DNA from 3 places in the Serratia sp. TSA_7 genome. Region 2 is predicted to be linked to each of the others. Evidence: predicted binding sites of a transcription regulator. Region 2 holds the regulator's gene; each other region holds the start of a gene.
The links. The regulator CRP, encoded in region 2, controls carbon source genes, mostly activating them, when cyclic AMP is high. The targets are predictions, from matches to a motif close to ATGTGANNNNNNTCACAT.

Region 1: a site for CRP is predicted at 3,831-3,848, ahead of ACUTQW_RS17625 (PTS mannitol transporter subunit IICBA). Genes of this name have one in related genera too.
Region 3: a site for CRP is predicted at 2,462-2,479, ahead of ACUTQW_RS01910 (CidA/LrgA family protein). Genes of this name have one in related genera too.

The regions. Positions count from the first base shown of each region.
Region 1 covers NZ_JBQZFU010000005.1:220,197-226,488, forward strand. The annotation lists gene ACUTQW_RS17615 (MltR family transcriptional regulator) at 1-359, opposite strand, end outside; gene ACUTQW_RS17620 (mannitol-1-phosphate 5-dehydrogenase) at 454-1,605, opposite strand; gene ACUTQW_RS17625 (PTS mannitol transporter subunit IICBA) at 1,664-3,583, opposite strand; gene ACUTQW_RS17630 (DUF3053 domain-containing protein) at 4,115-4,834, opposite strand; gene ACUTQW_RS17635 (Fic family protein) at 4,981-5,313, shown strand; gene glyS (glycine--tRNA ligase subunit beta) at 5,353-6,292, opposite strand, start outside.
Region 2 covers NZ_JBQZFU010000008.1:45,924-52,215, forward strand. The annotation lists gene ACUTQW_RS20595 (LysE family translocator) at 1-42, opposite strand, end outside; gene ACUTQW_RS20600 (hydrolase) at 161-1,141, shown strand; gene ACUTQW_RS20605 (YheU family protein) at 1,138-1,371, shown strand; gene ACUTQW_RS20610 (phosphoribulokinase) at 1,524-2,393, shown strand; gene ACUTQW_RS20615 (OsmC family protein) at 2,439-2,846, opposite strand; gene crp (cAMP-activated global transcriptional regulator CRP) at 3,226-3,858, shown strand; gene ACUTQW_RS20625 (YccS/YhfK family putative transporter) at 3,913-5,988, shown strand; gene argD (bifunctional acetylornithine/succinyldiaminopimelate transaminase) at 6,027-6,292, opposite strand, start outside.
Region 3 covers NZ_JBQZFU010000001.1:391,334-397,625, forward strand. The annotation lists gene ACUTQW_RS01900 (sugar ABC transporter substrate-binding protein) at 1-975, shown strand, start outside; gene ACUTQW_RS01905 (MFS transporter) at 1,157-2,383, shown strand; gene ACUTQW_RS01910 (CidA/LrgA family protein) at 2,522-2,929, shown strand; gene ACUTQW_RS01915 (CidB/LrgB family autolysis modulator) at 2,926-3,621, shown strand; gene cdd (cytidine deaminase) at 3,759-4,643, shown strand; gene ACUTQW_RS01925 (NAD-dependent malic enzyme) at 4,865-6,292, shown strand, end outside.

The DNA of each region.
Region 1 (6,292 bases), on a different contig from region 2:
AGTTCGCCGAACGGGCCGAGGATTTCATCGTCGACAAAGCGGTATTCCGAGCCGTCGTGATTGAGCTCTTCGCGCATCGCCATCAGCAGTTCGGCATCTTCGTACTCATGACGCGAGATAACGCCCAGCCCGTACATCAGCTTAAGGCGCACCGACAGCTCACCCAAGGGGCCGGCGCCGGACAATAGCGGCTCAACGGCATACTTCACCGCATAGTCGTCCTTGCGGAACACCTGCACCACCAGCACGTCAAGCGCTTCCGCCAGCAGCTCTACCGCTGCGATCAGAAAACTGCGCACCGTCTTGCCTGCGTTCAGCTTTTCCAGAACCTGATTTTCAAATGCCTGTGGCTCGATCATCGTCGCTTTTCGAATGGCCTGGGAGATGCCGTCAATGCTGAAGTCGGGGTATAGGGGCGCAGCTTGCCGCGCCCGTGGATTCGTCATACTGAATCTACTTTTGCATGGCGTTATACACAGCAACCGCCTGTTCTACAACCTCACTTTCAACCGGCAAGCCGGAAATTTGCGCCAGAGCCGCTTTTGGCCCCAGTTTGGCCAGCAACGCCACCAGCTCTTGCGCCTGCGGATCCTGCTCGCTGCGGTAGCTCATGGCGGCGGCGATGCCCTGGATCAGGTTGTCGTGCGGCAGGCCATATTCCAGCGTGCCCAGCAGAGGTTTGATCAGGCGGTCACCGGCGCTCAGTTTACGCAGCGGCTGGCGGCCCACGCGCTCGACATCATCGTGCAGATACGGGTTTTCAAAGCGGCTGAGGATTTTGTCGATGTAGGCGGCGTGCTTGTCGGCGTCAAAGCCGTAGCGTTTGATCAACACCGCACCGCTCTCTTCCATCGCGCCTTTCACCACGCGGCGGATGGCCGAGTCGAGGATCGCATCACGAATGGTCAGCAGACCGGCCTGTTGGCCAAGGTAAGCGGTGATGGCGTGGCCGGTATTGAGCGTAAACAGCTTGCGTTCGACAAAGGCCATCAGGTTATCGGTCAGTTCCATGCCGGCGATCGCCAGTGGCTGCCCCTTGAACTGGGTCTGATCGACAATCCATTCGCTGAAGGTTTCTACCGTCACTTCCAACGGATCGTTGCTGCCCGCTTCCGCCGGCGGCACGATGCGGTCCACCGCCGAATCGACAAAACCGATATGCTGTTCGACCCACGCCTGCTCATCTTGCGGCAGCGCGTCGAACACGTGCTGTTTTAACTGGCTGGTGCCGCGCACCATGTTCTCGCAGGCGATGATGTTCAGCGGCTGAGTGTTGCCCTGCTGATGGCGTTTGATCAGCCCTTTGGCGACAGTGCCGGCAATTTTAGCCAGGATCTGCGGGCCGACGGCGGTGGTCACGATGTCCGCTTCGGCGATCAGCGCCACCGCTTCTTCGCTGCCGCTGTTAACCGCGCTGACGTTATTCACGCTCTCAACCCGAGCCTGCTCACCCACGACGTGAACCTGATAGCTTTTGCGGCTGTTCAGCAAGTCCAGCACGGTTTGGTTAACGTCGGCAAAGGTCAGTTCGGCGTGCGCGTCCGCCAGCAGTTTGCCGATAAAGCCACGCCCAATATTCCCTGCACCGAAATGTAATGCTTTCATATTCCTACCTTTCCAATGTCGAAGGGTGCAGCAAGCTGCACCCTTTAAAATGATTCTGTTATCCGACTTTTTTGCCACCCAGCAGGTCCAGCACTTCCTGCACACTGGTGGTATTCGCCAACCGCTCGATGACGCCTTCATCATCCAACGCATTGGTCAGGCTGGTGATCACCTGGATATGTTCGTTGTTGCGGGCGGCAATACCGATAACCAACCGCGCCACTTCATCCTCTTCATCCCCGAAACGCACGCCCTGCGGATACTGGCAGAACACCACGCCGGTGCGCAGCACCCGATCTTTGGCTTCGATGGTGCCATGCGGCACCGCGATCGACTCGCCCAGATAGGTGGAGGTGAGTTTTTCACGCTCCAGCATCGCCGGGACGTATTCCGGCTCTACGTAGCCGCCTTTAACCAGCTGCTCGCCGGCGAAGCGTATCGCCTGCTCTTTGTCGCTGGCTTGCAGGTTAAGGAACACGTTGCTTTCGCTCAGTTTGAACAGGTTTTGCTCGGTCGCTTCAAAGCTGTCGTCCAACGTGTTGATGACTTTTTGCTGGTTGTCGGTGGTTTTGTTGGCCGCCACCAGGCGTTCGGTCAGATCGCTGTACAGCTTGCTGTCGAGGAAGTTGGTCAGCGAGATGTGCTGGGCCTGCGGCGCATGACGCATCGCACGCTCGGTCAGATCGCGGTGGGTGATCACCAGATCCACATCGTCCGGCAGGCTGTTGATGGCGCTGTTGGTCACGGAGATGTTTTTCAGCCCGGCGTCCGCCACTTTTTTGCGCAGCACGCCAGCGCCCATGGCGCTGGAGCCCATACCCGCATCGCAGGCGACGATGATTTTACGTACGGTTGTCAAATCGCCGTCCACAGCAGCTTGTACTGCGGCACCGCCTTTAGCCTGAGATTTCATCTCCTGCATGCGGCGGGTCGCTTCTTCCAGATCGTCCTCGTCCTTCACTTTGGAGGTTTTCAGCAGGAAAGCGGAGACCACGAAGGACACGGCGAAGGCCGCCGCCACCGCCGCGATATTGGCGAAGTAAGCGCCTTTCGGCGTCATCGCCAGCACCGCCAGGATGGAGCCAGGCGAAGCCGGAGAAACCAGGCCGCCGTTCAGCATGGTGAGCGTGAACACGCCGGTCATGCCGCCCAGAATCACCGCCAACAGCAGGCGCGGGTTCATCAGCACGTACGGGAAGTAAATTTCGTGGATACCGCCAAGGAAGTGAATGATCGCCGCACCGCCGGCAGACTGCTTGGCGCTGCCACGGCCGAAGAACATGTAAGCCATCAGCACACCCATGCCCGGGCCCGGGTTGGCTTCAATCAGGAAGAACACCGACTTGCCGGCCTCTGTCGCCTGCTGGATGCCCAACGGCGAGAAGATACCGTGGTTGATGGCGTTGTTCAGGAACAGGATTTTCGCCGGCTCGACGAAGATGGACGCCAGCGGCAACAGGTTGTTCACCACCATGACGTGCACGCCGGCCGCAAGCAGCTTGGACAGCACTTCAACCAGCGGCCCGATACCCAGGAAGGCCAAAATCGCCAGCAGCATACCGATAATGCCGGCCGAGAAGTTGTTCACCAGCATCTCGAAACCGCTTTTGATTTTGCCGTCGACCCAGCGGTCAAAATGCTTGATTGCCCAGCCGCCCAAGGGACCGGCGATCATTGCACCGAGGAACATCGGCATGTCAGCACCGACGATCACCCCCATGGTGGTGATGGCACCGACCACACCGCCGCGATCGCCGCCCACCAGACGCCCGCCGGTGAAACCGATCAGCAACGGCAGCAGGTAGGTGATCATCGGGCCAACCAGTTTGGCCAGAGTTGCATTCGGCAGCCAGCCGGTAGGAATGAATAACGCGGTAATGATACCCCAGGCGATAAAGGCGCCAATGTTGGGCATCACCATGTTGCTCAGGAAGCGGCCAAAGTTTTGAACTTTGACTTTGATGTCTGGTGAAAACATAGAACACACCCCTATTGTTACGCGCTGACAATAGAGCGCGTGATTATTGTTGTTACGATCCAGCCGTGTTGGTGCTGTCTGCGAGTGGACTCTATCACGCTGTTTTTACCACGCGAACCTCACGGAAATTTCGTGATACACGTCACACCAAACATCCCATACACCGGGCACTTATAGTGATATTCGTCACAATTACTCCGTGTAAAAAAAACACAACGAGAACAAAACCTGCGTAAATGCACAAAAATAGTGATTAACATCACACTTTAAAGTCGCGTGTTTGTTTTTAAATTGTGACATTAATCACAATTTATTTTATCGGTGACTACCGAATCCTGGTTTGGGGAAGACCTTCCCTGTGAGCACTCATCCCGTAGGGAAATAGCGACGTGATGAATGTAAGAAAACTACATGACGAAATACGATGATGAATTGAGTGTAGTACAGAAGCGATGGGGAAGAAGTGAGCAAGCTATTGGAAAGCCGGGGGGATAAATAACAGAAGCCGGCAAGCCGGCCTCTTAAAAACAATTACTGGGTCACGCTCGCGACGGTTTTCTGTGCATTCAGCAAATCCTGCTGCTTGGCCACCAGATTCGACATCATGGTGTTGTATTGCGTTGCCTGCTGCGAAGTACGGAACTGCACACCGTTATTGTTAAAGCTCACCTGATTGCCCTGAGTGCGCAGGAAATCCCCGACCTGCACCAGATCCTGAACGAAACTGGCGGTGGTAGGGATAACCGGCATCAGCGCATTGGCCGGCCCGGTGACAATCTTGTCATACACTTGATTATAAACGGCTTTCAGATCGTCAGGTTGCTTCAGCGCCGCCCGGGAGGTGTCCGCCTGTGACTTGGCAGACTGAATCTGCTGGCCCAGCAGGTTCAACGCCCCAACGGATTGCTGTAGCGAATCGCGCTTGCTCATGTAATCCTGCGCGGTGCGGATCTGGTTAATCTGATCCAACGCCGGCGTCAGGCTGGCATCCAGCGATTTAGACAACTGCTGTGAAAAACCGACCAGGATGGCGTAATCACCGGCATAGTTGCCGAATTTCTGCTTCTGATCTTCGCTCAGCGTCGGGATTTTCGCGCCGCTGCGCATAACCGTATTCTGTAAGTAATCAACAAACGCCTTGCGTTGTTCCGGCTCTTTATCGCCGCAGGCAGTCAATTGCATGACCACCAACAATGCCAATACCGGGGCCAACCAACGCGCGAAAACTCTGCTCTGGATCCCTACCGCCATGTGACATAACTCCTGTTATAAACCTGCTTTCTCATCGGACTCCGTCCCTTTTGTTGCACTCCGTGCGCCTATAAGAATAGATCAACTGCGTGCGATCCGATACGCGATTCACCATTCGGTTGCGATTCTGTGGCGAAAGGCCGCTCATGGGCGGTAACGGGGACTCTGTCACACGCACCGACTGCGCACCCTTTGTGGAGTTTATGCTGGAGATGATTTTGCGGGCGCTGGAGCAAAGTCTTACCCCCCAAGTCCCCCCCCAAGTCGGCGAGCTGTTAGCGGCGCTAAAGGGAGAGATGTCGCGCGAGGCCATTCAGAGCGCTCTGCAACTGCAGGATCGGAAATCTTTCCGCGAACGTTATCTGCAACCTGCGCTGAATGCTGGATGGATCGAAATGACGCTACCGGATAAACCCAACAGCCGTCTGCAAAAATACCGACTCACCGCAGAAGGCGCAGCACAGCGCCGCCGGCAATAGAAAAGGCGCCCGCAGGCGCCTTTTTCACGGCAGAACCGCTTACTGCAATACGGAGATATCCGCCACCTGCAGGAACAGCTCACGCAGCTTGCTCAGCAGCGTCAGGCGATTGACGCGCACGGCGTCATCCTCGGCCATAACCATTACGTTGTCGAAGAACGCATCCACCGGCTCGCGCAGCGCAGCCAGTTGCACCAGCGCATCCTGATAGTCGCCTGCCGCGAACACCGGCTCCAGTTTGTCGCGCAGCACCACCAGATGGGTCGCCAGTTGGATCTCGGCCGCTTCCTTCAATACCGCTGCGTGAACGCGATCGTTCAGCGTATCGGTGGATTTAGCCAGGATATTGGACACTCGTTTGTTGGCCGCCGCCAGCGCCGCCGCTTCTTCCAGCGTACGGAAGTGAGTCACCGCTTTGACGCGCGCGTCGAAGTCCGCCGGCTTGGTCGGACGACGTGCCAACACCGCCTGAATGGTGTCGACGGCGTGGCCTTCTTCCTGATACCAGGCGCGGAAACGGCCCAGCATGAATTCGACAACCTCGTCGACGGCCTTGGCGTTGCTCAGCTTGCTGCCGTACAGGCGCACGGCCTCTTCGGTCAGGGTCTGCAGATCCAACGGCAGGTTTTTCTCGACGATGATACGCAGCACGCCCAATGCGGCACGGCGCAGAGCGAACGGATCCTTGTCGCCTTTCGGATGTTGCCCGATGCCGAAAATACCGGCCAGGGTGTCCATCTTGTCGGCGATCGCCAGCGAACAGGCCACCAGCGATTCCGGCAGCGCATCGCCGGCAAAACGCGGTTGATACTGCTCGTTCAGCGCAACGGCAACGTCTTCCGCTTCGCCATCGTGGCGCGCGTAGTGCATGCCCATCACGCCCTGGGTGTCGGTGAATTCGAAGACCATGTTGGTCATCAGATCGCACTTCGACAGCAGGCCCGCGCGGGTGGCGTGGTTTACGTCGGCGCCAATTTGG
Region 2 (6,292 bases):
CCACAGGAAGCCTAACAGCGAAAGAAATAAACTCGGTTCCATGAAGCGGGTGCTCCTCACCCGGGGCGTTTTTTGCAGTATTATTGTTAACTCATGGTATTGAAGCTAACAGTGCGCTATTGATCAGACAATAGCCGCCAATAAGATTTTTACTCAGGTTATGCATGAATCCTTTCGCCCTTTGACCGGCGCCAGTAACCCACATTTGCAAACGCTGCTGCCACGGCTGGTGCGCCGCCGCGTGCGGTTGAAACCGCACTGGCAGCGGCTGGAATTGCCCGACGGCGATTTTGTCGATCTCGCCTGGAGCGAAGATCCGGCGCAGGCCGCCGGCAAGCCACGCGTGGTGCTGTTCCATGGGCTGGAAGGCAACTTCTACAGCCCTTATGCCCATGGCCTGCTCAACGCCTGGCGTGAAAAAGGCTGGCTGGGGGTGGTTATGCATTTTCGCGGTTGCAGCGGCGTACCGAACCGCAAACAGCGCATCTATCACTCCGGCGAAACGGAGGATGCACGCTTTTTTCTGCGGTGGCTGCGCGCCACTCACGGCGAAGTGCCGACGGCGGCGGTTGGCGTCTCGCTCGGCGGCAACATGCTGGCCTGCTACCTGGCGCAGCAAGGGGCAGACAGCCTGTTGCAGGCGGCGGTGATCGTGTCTGCACCCTTGATGCTGGAGCCTTGTTCGTTGCGAATGGATCAAGGGTTTTCGCGCGTTTATCAGCACTATCTGCTCGGGCAGTTGAAACAAAACGCCACCCGCAAGCTGCTGCACTACCCCGACACCCTGCCGCTCAAGCTGCCGCAACTCCTGGCGCTGCGCCGTATCCGCGACTTTGACGATGTCATAACCTCACGCGTCCACGGCTTTAGCGACGCCACCGATTACTACCGCCGTTGCAGCGCGCTGCCGCTGTTACCGGCAATTCAGACGCCGCTGCTGATCATCCATGCCAAAGACGATCCCTTCATGACCGACGAAGTGATCCCCGACATCGCCGGCCTGCCGCGCAACATTGAATACCAGCTGACCGAGTTTGGCGGCCACGTCGGCTTTGTCGGCGGCAGTTTGAACAAACCCCACATGTGGCTGGAATACCGCATTCCATCCTGGCTTTCCCCTTATCTGGAACCCGTACCGTGATTATCCCCTGGAAAGAACTGGAAACCGAGACCCTGAACAGCCTGATCGAATCCTTTGTGCTGCGCGAAGGCACCGACTACGGCGAACACGAACGTTCGCTGGAGCAGAAAGTGGAAGACGTTCGCCGCCAGTTGAAAAACGGCGAGGTCCTGCTGGTATGGTCAGAACTGCATGAAACCGTCAACATCATGCCGCGCGGGCAGTTCCGTGCCGGGCAGGAAGAAAATTAGTGGCTGCCGGTTCTATGACTGACGGAAAAAATCAGGTAACAATGAACCATTGCAAACCCGCGCGCGGAATTTTGCCCTTGGCGAAAAGGGCGTCAAACAGACCAATAACCCTACTCTGACGCCGGCGCATTTAACACGGAGTGACAACCACCATGTCCGCCAAACATCCCGTTATCGCAGTGACCGGCTCCAGCGGCGCCGGCACCACCACCACCAGCGTGGCGTTCCGCAAGATATTCCAGCAGTTGAACATCCGTGCGGCGGAGCTGGAAGGCGACAGCTTCCACCGCTATACCCGGCCGGAAATGGACGCGGCGATCCGCAAAGCGCGCGATCTGGGTCGTCATATCAGCTATTTCGGGCCTGAGGCCAACGACTTCGGTCTGCTGCAACAGAGCTTTATCGAGTACGGCAAGAACGGCACCGGACGGTCACGCAAGTACCTTCATACCTACGACGAAGCGGTGCCCTATAACCAGGTCCCCGGCACCTTTACGCCTTGGGAAGCGCTGCCGGCGCCGACCGACGTGCTGTTCTATGAAGGGTTGCATGGCGGCGTGGTTACCGAACATACCGACGTGGCCAAACATGTCGATCTGCTGGTCGGCGTGGTACCGATCGTTAACCTGGAGTGGATCCAAAAACTGATCCGCGATACCGGCGAGCGCGGGCATTCACGTGAAGCGGTGATGGATTCGGTGGTGCGTTCGATGGAGGATTATATCAACTACATCACGCCGCAGTTCTCGCGCACCCACATCAACTTCCAGCGCGTGCCGACGGTGGATACCTCCAACCCGTTCGCCGCCAAAGCCATCCCTTCACTGGATGAAAGCTTCGTGGTGATTCACTTCCGCGGGCTGGATCAGATCGATTTCCCTTACCTGCTGGCGATGCTGCAAGGCTCTTTTATCTCGCACATCAATACGCTGGTGGTGCCGGGCGGCAAAATGGGGCTGGCGATGGAGCTGATCATGGCGCCGCTGGTGCAGCAACTGCTGGAAGGCAAAAAAATCGGGTAATGGGTCGGAGCGCGGCAGTTGGCCGCGCCCCTTTATTCTTACGCGTTACGCTACGTCGCGGATTTCAAAGCTGTGAGTCACGCTGGCAGCCTTGTTCAGCATCAACGACACCGAGCAGTATTTCTCGGCGGAGAGGTTCACCGCACGTTCAACGATATTGTCGGTCAGATCTTTGCCGGTCACGATAAAATGCAGGTTGATATGGGTAAAGACGCGCGGCACTTCTTCACGCCGTTCGGAGGTCAATTTCACCTCGCAATCACGCACGTCATTACGCCCTTTTTTCAGGATCGACACCACGTCGATAGCGCTGCATCCCCCCACCGACATCAGCACCATTTCCATCGGGCTGGGGGCTTTATCGCCGGCGTTGCCGTCCATCAACACCTGATGGCCAGACGCGGATTCCCCCAGAAACGTCAACCCTTCCACCCACTTAACTCTTGCCTGCATATTGGTCACTCCGATTAATTTCTTAAAATCAGAGTACGCTTTCGCATAGAAACTGGCAACGGAACCTGATGCTGGTCATGTGCGAGCAAGACAACACGAGACACCCGCCTCACTCTGTGCTACAAACAGAGCCGCAATAAATCTTTCCGGGACACTGATTTCAGGGAAACTCCCAGAGAAAGGCTCCTTTACCGGTATGTTAATAGAATGTAGCTTGCAGCTCTCCCGGCAAGTTAATATGCTAGAGCGACAGCGTATATTTATGACACGCCTCAAAACCTGCTGCCAGCCACCCTTAAAACAACGGCGACAGCACGTTTTACAGGGAACTCTGACCCCTGTGACACAAGGCAGCGATAACAACAGAGGATAACAGCGAATGGTTCTCGGCAAACCGCAAACAGACCCTACACTCGAATGGTTCCTGTCTCATTGCCATATCCACAAATATCCATCCAAAAGTACGCTGATTCACCAAGGTGAAAAAGCCGAAACGCTTTACTACATCGTAAAAGGCTCCGTCGCGGTGCTGATTAAAGATGAAGAGGGTAAAGAGATGATCCTGTCCTACCTTAACCAGGGGGATTTCATCGGCGAGCTTGGATTGTTTGAAGAAGGCCAGGAGCGTAGCGCCTGGGTCAGGGCGAAAACCGCCTGTGAAGTGGCTGAGATTTCTTACAAGAAATTCCGCCAACTGATTCAGGTCAACCCGGATATCCTGATGCGCCTGTCAGCGCAGATGGCAAGCCGCCTGCAAGTGACCTCAGAAAAAGTGGGTAACCTCGCCTTCCTGGACGTTACCGGTCGCATCGCGCAAACGCTGCTGAACCTGGCGAAACAGCCCGATGCCATGACCCACCCAGACGGCATGCAGATCAAAATCACCCGCCAGGAAATTGGTCAGATCGTCGGTTGTTCACGTGAAACCGTCGGCCGCATTCTGAAAATGCTGGAGGATCAAAACCTGATCTCCGCCCACGGCAAAACCATTGTCGTTTACGGCACACGTTAATCACTGAAAAAACGGCGCGATGATTCGCGCCGTTTTTTTATGCCCCGACCGATCATGTGGCGTCGACTGATTTACCACCCGGAAGTCAATTACGCACTGCGGCAAACGCTGGTGCTGTGTCTGCCGGTGCTCTTTGGCCTGCTGATCGGCCACCTGCAACTCGGCCTGCTGTTTTCCCTGGTTCCCGCCTGCTGTAACATCGCCGGGCTGGACACGCCCCACAAACGTTTTTTCAAACGCCTGATCGTCGGCGGCTCACTGTTTGCACTCAGCAGCCTGTTGCTGCAGCAGGCGTTGTTGTGGCAATTGCCGCTGCCGGCGTTGATGCTCGGCCTGGCTCTGCTGCTCGGCGTCAGCGGCGAGATCAGCCCGTTACATGCCCGCCTGCTCCCCGCCGCGTTGATCGCCGCCATCTTTTCACTCAGCATGGCCGGCACGGTGCCGCTGTGGTACGCCCCCTTACTGTATGTGGTGGGTACCGCCTGGTACGGCCTGTTCACCTGGTTCTGGTTCAAGCTGTGGAAAGAACAGCCGATGCGCGAATCGTTGAGCCAGCTTTATCTGGAACTGGCGGACTACTTCGAAGCCAAGTATTCCCTGTTAACCCAACATACCGATCCGCAAACCGCGTTACCGCCACTGCTGGTGCGCCAGCAAAAAGTGATGGACCTGATCAGCCTGCTGTATCAGCAGCTCAACTTTTTGCCGCACGCCAATAATCTCGAGCAAAAACGCCTGCAGCGAACCTTTCAGGTCGCGCTGGATTTACAAGAACACATTACCGTCAGCCTGCACCTGCCGGAAGAAGTGCAAAAACTGGTGGAGCAGAGCCAGGCCGAAGCGATTATCCGCCGCAATGCGCAGGTGATTGCCGGCCGGCTGCGCACGGTGGCGCACGATATTCTCTATCATCAATACTCTCAGCGCTTCAGCATGGTCAACGAGCTGGCGGCACTGGAAAAAGTGGCCGCACAGCACCCCGACAATCCGGTGGGCCAATTCTGTTACTACCACTTCAGCCGTATCGCTCGCCTGCTGCGCACCCAGCATCCGTTATACCGTCGCGACCTGATGGCCAATCAAAACCGCCTGCCGTTCTGGCCGGCGCTGTTCAGCTACCTGTCGTTCAAATCCAACGCCCTGCGCAATGCGGCACGGTTAGGAGTGATGTTGGCGGCAGGCAGCAGCCTGGGGATGATTTTCAATCTGCCAAAACCTTATTGGATCCTGCTGACCGTCATGCTGGTGAGCCAGAACGGCTACAACGCCACCCGGGTTCGCATCCAGCACCGTGCGCTCGGCACGTTGGCCGGGCTGGTGATCGCCGCCGGGTTGCTGCAGTTGCAAATGCCCGAGGGCGCGACCCTGAGCGTGATGCTGGTCATTACGCTGGCGGCCTATCTGGTTTCGCGTAAAAACTACGGGCTGGCGGTGATTGGCTTTACGGTGACGGCGGTCTATACCCTGCAACTGCTGGCGCTGAACGGCACACATTTCCTGATCCCTCGCCTTATAGACACCCTGATCGGCTGCGTATTGGTGTTCGGTGGCACCATCTGGCTGTGGCCACAGTGGCAAAGCGGCCTGCTGCGCAAGAACGCCCATCAGGCGCTGGAGAAAGATCAACAGGCACTGCGCCTGCTGCTGGAAGAGCAGGAACCCGATCCCAGCGCGTTGGCCTATGCGCGCATGCAGGTGAACCAAGCGCACAACGCGCTGTTCACCTCATTGAATCAGGCAATGCAGGAGCCGGGGTTTGAATCCAGCTATCTGGCGGATATGCGCCTGTGGGTAACGCACAGTCAGTTTATTGTCGAACACCTGAACGCGATGACCATTCTGGCGCGCGAGCACTATATGCTGACGCCCAAGCTGGCGCAGGAGTATCTGCAAACCTGCGAGATAGCGCTGCAAAGCTGCCAGCAGCGGCTGGAGTATGACGGGCCAAGCAGCGGCAACAGCATCATGCAGCCACCGGATTTGCACCCGGAAATGCCGGTTACCGAAATGGAGCGCCACCTGCGCCGCATTCTGTCCCACCTGAGCGTCATGCACACCATTTCGTCGCTGGCCTGGCGCCAGCGCCCGCATCACGGCATCTGGCTGAAACGTAAACTGCGCGATCAATAAGGGCGTCCTGCGGCGCCCCTTGTCATCCCGAGATAAGATTAAGCGTTAATCACGTCCTGCACCGCCAGCTCAAACAGCGCCATGCCATCGTCGATGTCTTTCAGCTCCACAACCAGAGAAGGCGCAAAGCGGATCACATTAGGGCCGGCGTTGAGGATCATCAGCCCACGCGCGGCGGCGGCGGTGAGGAAATCACGCGCCTTACCCTGATACTGTGGAGTCAGTTCTGCGCCAATCAGCAGGCCCATACCGCGAATGTCGCTGAAAATACCGTATTTCTCGCCGATATTCCGCAAAGCCTGCA
Region 3 (6,292 bases), on a different contig from region 2:
GCCCAGCATCAGGGGCCGATCCGCATTGCAGTGATCCGCAATCTGGGTTCAGACGACAACACCACTCAGTTTCTGGCCGGCGCCATTCAGGAAGGGCGTAAGCTGGGTTTCAAAGTAGATACCTTCCTCAGCAACGGTGACGATGCGCGTTTTCAAGATTTCGTGAACCAGGCTGTCAGCCAAAAATATGACGGCATTATTCTCTCGCAGGGCCGTGCGCCCTATTCCACCGATTTGGTCAAACGCATTGCGGCGGCGGGCATTGCCGTCTCCGTATTTGATACCGACGTCAGCGGCAGCATTCCCGGCGTAACGGTTTCGCAACAGGATGACGCTTCGCTGGCAAATGAGTCGTTCGGCCAACTGATTAAAGACTTCAACGGGAAAGCCAATATCATCAAGCTTTGGGTCGCCGGTTTCCCGCCGATGGAGCGCCGTCAGGCTGCCTACCAGCAGTTGCTGAAGCAAAATCCGGGCATTCATGAGTTGGAATCGATCGGCGCAGTGTCATCGGACGTGCAGGGCGATACCGCCAACAAGGTTGGCGCGGTGCTGGCCAAATATCCGAAAGGCAAGATTGACGCGATCTGGGGCACCTGGGATGCCTTTAGCCAAGGCGCCTACAAGGCTCTGAAAGAAAATGGCCGTACCGAAATCAAACTGTACAGCATCGATATCTCCAATCAGGATCTGCAACTGATGCGCGAAGCCAATAGCCCGTGGAAAGTCAGCGTAGCGGTGGATACCAAGCTGATTGGTGCGGTAAACCTGCGTCTGGTGGCGAACAAAATTGCCGGTGAACCTACGCCTGCAACCTATGAGTTCAAGGCCGCGTCTATTCCGCAGGCGTTGTTGGCCAGCCAGCCGGGGCCGGTCAACGTGGCCGGGCTGGCAAAAATTATCCCGGGCTGGGGCAGCAGCAACGATTTTATCCAGCCCTGGTTCGCCACGCTGCAGGCTAAATCGGGCAAATAATCTCTTCCGCTGATCCCCAGATAAAGAGGGGCGCTGCATGCGGCGCCCCTATTGTTCGGGGCAGCGGCAGCGTGAAAAGCGGCGGCGTAACCTCTTTTTTTCACACAGCATCTTCCCAGTCGGCCAAAATGAGCTATGTTATCAACATCGCTCAATAGCTGTATGCATAAACAGGTCCGACATGAAGGGATTCCCACCGCTGATCATCGCACTGCTGGCCAGTTCGCTGGTGTTGACCATTGGCCGCGGCGTCACGCTGCCGTTCATTACTATTTACCTCACCGGGCATTTCCACCTGTTGCCGAAAAGCGTCGGCATTATTCTGGGCATCAGCCTGGCGATCGGCATTTTCGCCAGCCTGTATGGTGGCTATCTGGTGGACAAGTTCAACAAAAACACATTGATCCTGCTTTCCATTTTACTGTTCGCCCTGAGCTTTTTCGCCATCCCGTGGATCCCGCGCCCGGGAGGCATCGTTCTGGTGCTGGCGATCCTGCATACTGCCTATTCGGTGCTGGGCATCACCATTAAAGCGTGCTTTGCCGACTGGCTGCCGGTCACGCAGCGTATAAAAGCCTTTTCGCTCAATTACACGCTGGTAAATGTCGGCTGGGCGGTGGGGTCATCTCTGGGCGTTATGGTGGCCGGGCTGAACCCGCTGCTGCCGTTCTACCTCTCCGGTGGGCTGGCCTTATTGACGGTGGCGACACTGAGCTTTCGTCTGCGTGGGCAGTTGCATTCAGGGCAACCCGCGGCCGCCGAATCTGCGCCGACCACATTGCCTGATTTTCGTCAGACGCTGGCCATCCTGCGCAGCGATCGTCGGCTGATTTACTTTACGCTCGGCAGTACGCTGGGGGCTGTCGTTTTCGGCCAGTTCACCGGCTATCTGTCGCAATACCTGATTATCGTATCGAACGCCGAATTCGCGTACAAAATCATTGGCATGGTGATGATCGTCAATGCCTGTATCGTCATCGCGTTGCAGTATTTGCTGAGCCGGGGCATGCGTCAGGAAAACATGCTGCGCTGGCTGGCGCTGGGCACACTCTTTTTCATTGTCGGGCTGATCGGTTTCATGCTGGCGGGGCAATCCGTCTGGCTGTGGGCCGTGGCCATGGCGATATTCACGCTGGGGGAGATTATCGTTATCCCGGTGGAATATATGTTTATCGACTTTATCGCACCTGCGCATCTGAAGGGCAGCTACTACGGCGTGCAAAACCTCAGTGCGTTGGGGGGCGCCATCAACCCGGTGCTCTGCGGTTTTATCCTCAGCTACGCCGCACCGCCATTGATGTTCCTGATGTTGATTGCCGCCGCGTTATTGAGCCTGCTATTCTTTTTCCTCGGCCACCGGCTGGCGCAGAAACAGCAACCGAACTCTATCGCCACCTACGTGGAATAAGACTGCGCGCGACCTTTCGCCGGTGCTGCCAACCTGCCCAACGGGCATGGATGTCATAGAGAGAATTCATGGTGTGATTTGTGGCGCAGGTCACAGTTTAATTGTATGATGAATACATCAGTTAAACGGGAAAAGGTGATGGCCAACGTGCTTACACTGTGCTGGAAATACCTGAGGGCAATCGTCCTTATCTACCTCTGCTTGTTTGCCGGCAATGCCATCGCGGCGCTACTGCCGATCGCCATTCCCGGTAGCATTATCGGCATGCTAATCCTGTTTGCCCTGCTCTCCAGCCAAATTTTGCCGGCGAAGTGGGTCAAGCCCGGCTGTCATCTGCTGATCCGTTATATGGTGCTGCTGTTCGTGCCGATTGGCGTCGGCGTGATGAACTATTACGACCAAATCATCGAACATCTCAGCCCGCTGGTGGTTTCCTGCGTTATCAGCACCCTGATGGTGCTGATCGTCGTCGCCTGCACCTCTCATTATTTTCACCGTGAACGTAAAATCATCGGCAGTGACGATCCTGCGGAGGGTAAAAAATGATCCATGAAATCTGGTGGTCATTGCCGTTGACGCTGTTGGTCTACTTTGCGGCTCGCTGGCTGGCTCAGCGGTTGAAGATGCCGCTGCTGAACCCGCTGCTGGTTTCCATGGCGGTGATCATTCCCCTGCTGCTGCTGACCGGCGTTCCCTATGAACGCTATTTTCAGGGCAGCAAAATTCTCAACGATTTGCTGCAACCGGCAGTAGTGGCGCTGGCCTTCCCGCTGTATGAGCAGTTGCACCAGATCCGCGCTCGCTGGAAGTCGATTATCGCAGTGTGCTTTATCGGCAGCATGACGGCGATGATCAGCGGCGGCGCCATCGCGTTGTGGATGGGCGCAACGCCGGAAATTGCCGCATCAATCATGCCGAAATCCGTCACTACGCCAATCGCCATGGCGGTAGCGGGATCCCTTGGCGGCATCCCCGCAATCAGCGCCGTCTGCGTTATTTTCGCCGGCATCTTCGGTTCAGTATTTGGCCATTCGCTGTTCAGGATGCTGAAAATCACCACCCGTTCGGCACGCGGCCTGGCGATGGGCACCGCTTCGCATGCCATAGGCACGGCACGTTGTGCGGAAATGGACTATCAGGAAGGCGCTTTCAGCTCTCTGGCGCTGGTGATCTGCGGGATTATTACTTCTCTGCTGGCGCCCTTTGTCTTCCCGGTGCTGCTGCATCTGTTCGGTTAACGGGTTGGAAACTTGCGATACATCTCGCATTTATCGTTTTCATTGCAGTGATTTCATCAATAAAGAGATATAAATCACACTTTATTGCTTCAAGGCTGCCTAAAATGTTATCCCGTTAACCTGTAGAGAGATTTTCTATGCACCCGCGTTTTCACACCGCTTTCGGCGAACTGTCCGCGACATTGCAATCCGTCCTGCTGCCTTATTTTGATGCGCCTGATTTCCCGGCCATGTTCAGAGCGGAGCAGGTAGACGCGATCAAGCAGCGCTGCGGGCTGGATGATGATGCTCTGGCATTTGCCCTGCTGCCTTTGGCGGCGGCCTGCTCGTTGACGCCGATCTCCCATTTCCACGTCGGTGCCATTGCCCGCGGCCAGAGGGGCAACCTCTATTTTGGCGCCAATATGGAATTCAGCGGTGCGCCGATGCAACAAACCATTCATGCAGAACAGTGTGCCGTGACCCACGCCTGGTTGCGCGGTGAGCCTGGCCTGGTCTCCATCACCGTTAACTACACGCCTTGCGGCCACTGCCGCCAGTTTATGAACGAACTGAACAGCGGCAGCGGCCTGCAAATTCGCCTGCCCGGTCGTGAGCCGGCCACGCTTGGCGACTATCTGCCGGACTCGTTCGGCCCGAAAGACCTGGATATCGCCACGCTGCTGATGGATCGGGTCGATCAGGGCTACCAGTTGACGCTGTCTGACGAACTGGAGAAAGCCGCGCTGGCGGCCGCTAACCAAAGCCATGCCCCCTACAGCAACGCCCACAGCGGTGTCGCGCTGGAGGCCGAAGACGGTACGATTTATGCCGGGCGCTATGCGGAGAACGCCGCCTTTAACCCGAGCCTGCCGCCGCTGCAGGCCGCGTTGATTCTGCTGAACGTCTCCGGAAGCGACTGCCAGAAAATCCGCCGCGCGGTACTGGCCGAGCCGCAAACCGCTATCCTCACCCAGTGGGATGCTACCCGCGCCACGCTGGAAGCGCTGGGTTGCCAAAACGTCAGCCGCATCACTTTCTAATCCCGATCACGGCGGTGCCGCCCGGCGCCGCTGTTAACAGCCCCGTAAGCCGATTACAATGGCATTCACGTCTTAAAACACTTTCTTTAGTTAAATTAGGACGTGATCGTCGATAATTACGCCAATTTACCTCATGATCCGATAACAATTGCTGTACATATTTTCCCGATCTTTTAGGATCGGCATCATAAAAGCTATCCGATACGTTGAAGAGCAAAACAATGGAACTTGAATACGAAAGCAAACGCCCCCTCTACATCCCTTACGCCGGCCCGATTCTGCTGGAATTTCCGCTGCTGAACAAAGGCAGCGCCTTCACTGAAGATGAACGCAGCCATTTCAACCTGCACGGTTTACTGCCTGAAGCGGTGGAAACCATCGAAGAGCAGGTTGAGCGCGCCTATCGTCAGTATCAGGATTTCAAGAACGATAACGACAAACACATCTATCTGCGCAACATCCAGGATACCAACGAAACCCTGTTTTACCGCCTGCTGGACGCGCATCTGAGCGAGATGATGCCCATCATCTACACCCCGACGGTCGGCGAAGCCTGTGAGCATTTCTCCGACATCTACCGCCGCGCGCGCGGGCTGTTTATCTCTTACCCAAACCGCGATCGCATCGACGACATGCTGCAAAACGCCACCAAGCAAAACGTCAAAGTGATCGTGGTCACCGACGGTGAGCGTATTCTCGGCCTGGGCGATCAGGGCATCGGCGGCATGGGCATTCCTATCGGCAAGCTGTCGCTGTATACCGCCTGTGGCGGCATCAGCCCGGCCTATACCCTGCCGGTAGTGCTGGACGTTGGCACCAACAACCCGCAGCGCCTTAACGATCCGCTGTACATGGGCTGGCGCCACCCGCGCATCTCCGGCGATGAATACCACGCCTTTGTCGAAGAGTTCATTCAGGCCGTAAAACGCCGCTGGCCAAATGTGCTGCTGCAGTTCGAAGACTTCGCGCAGAACAACGCCACTCCGCTGCTGAACCGCTATCGCGATGAGATTTGCTGCTTCAACGACGATATTCAGGGCACCGCAGCGGTCACCCTTGGCAGCCTGATCGCCGCCAGCCGCGCCGCCGGCAGCCAGTTGCGCGACCAAACCGTGACCTTCCTTGGTGCCGGTTCAGCCGGTTGCGGCATCGCCGAGCAGATTATCGCGCAGATGAAATCTGAAGGGTTGAGCGAAGCCGAAGCGCGCGCCCGGGTCTTCATGGTGGACCGTTTCGGCCTGCTGACCGACAAACTGCCCAACCTGCTCGATTTCCAGAGCAAACTGGTGCAAAAGAGCGAGAACCTGGCTTCATGGCAGACCTCCAGCGACGCTATCTCGCTGCTGGACGTAGTGCGTAACGCCAAACCGAGCATTTTGATCGGCGTTTCCGGCCAGCCGGGCCTGTTTACCGAAGAGCTGATCCGCGAAATGCACAAGCATTGTCCGCGTCCGATCGTCATGCCGCTGTCCAACCCGACCTCGCGCGTGGAAGCCCGCCCGGAAGACATCATCAACTGGACCGACGGTGCCGCGCTGGTCGCGACCGGCAGCCCGTTCGCGCCGGTGAGCTATAAAGACCAGTTGTTCCCTATCGCCCAATGCAACAACTCCTATATCTTCCCGGGGATTGGTTTGGGCGTGTTGGCT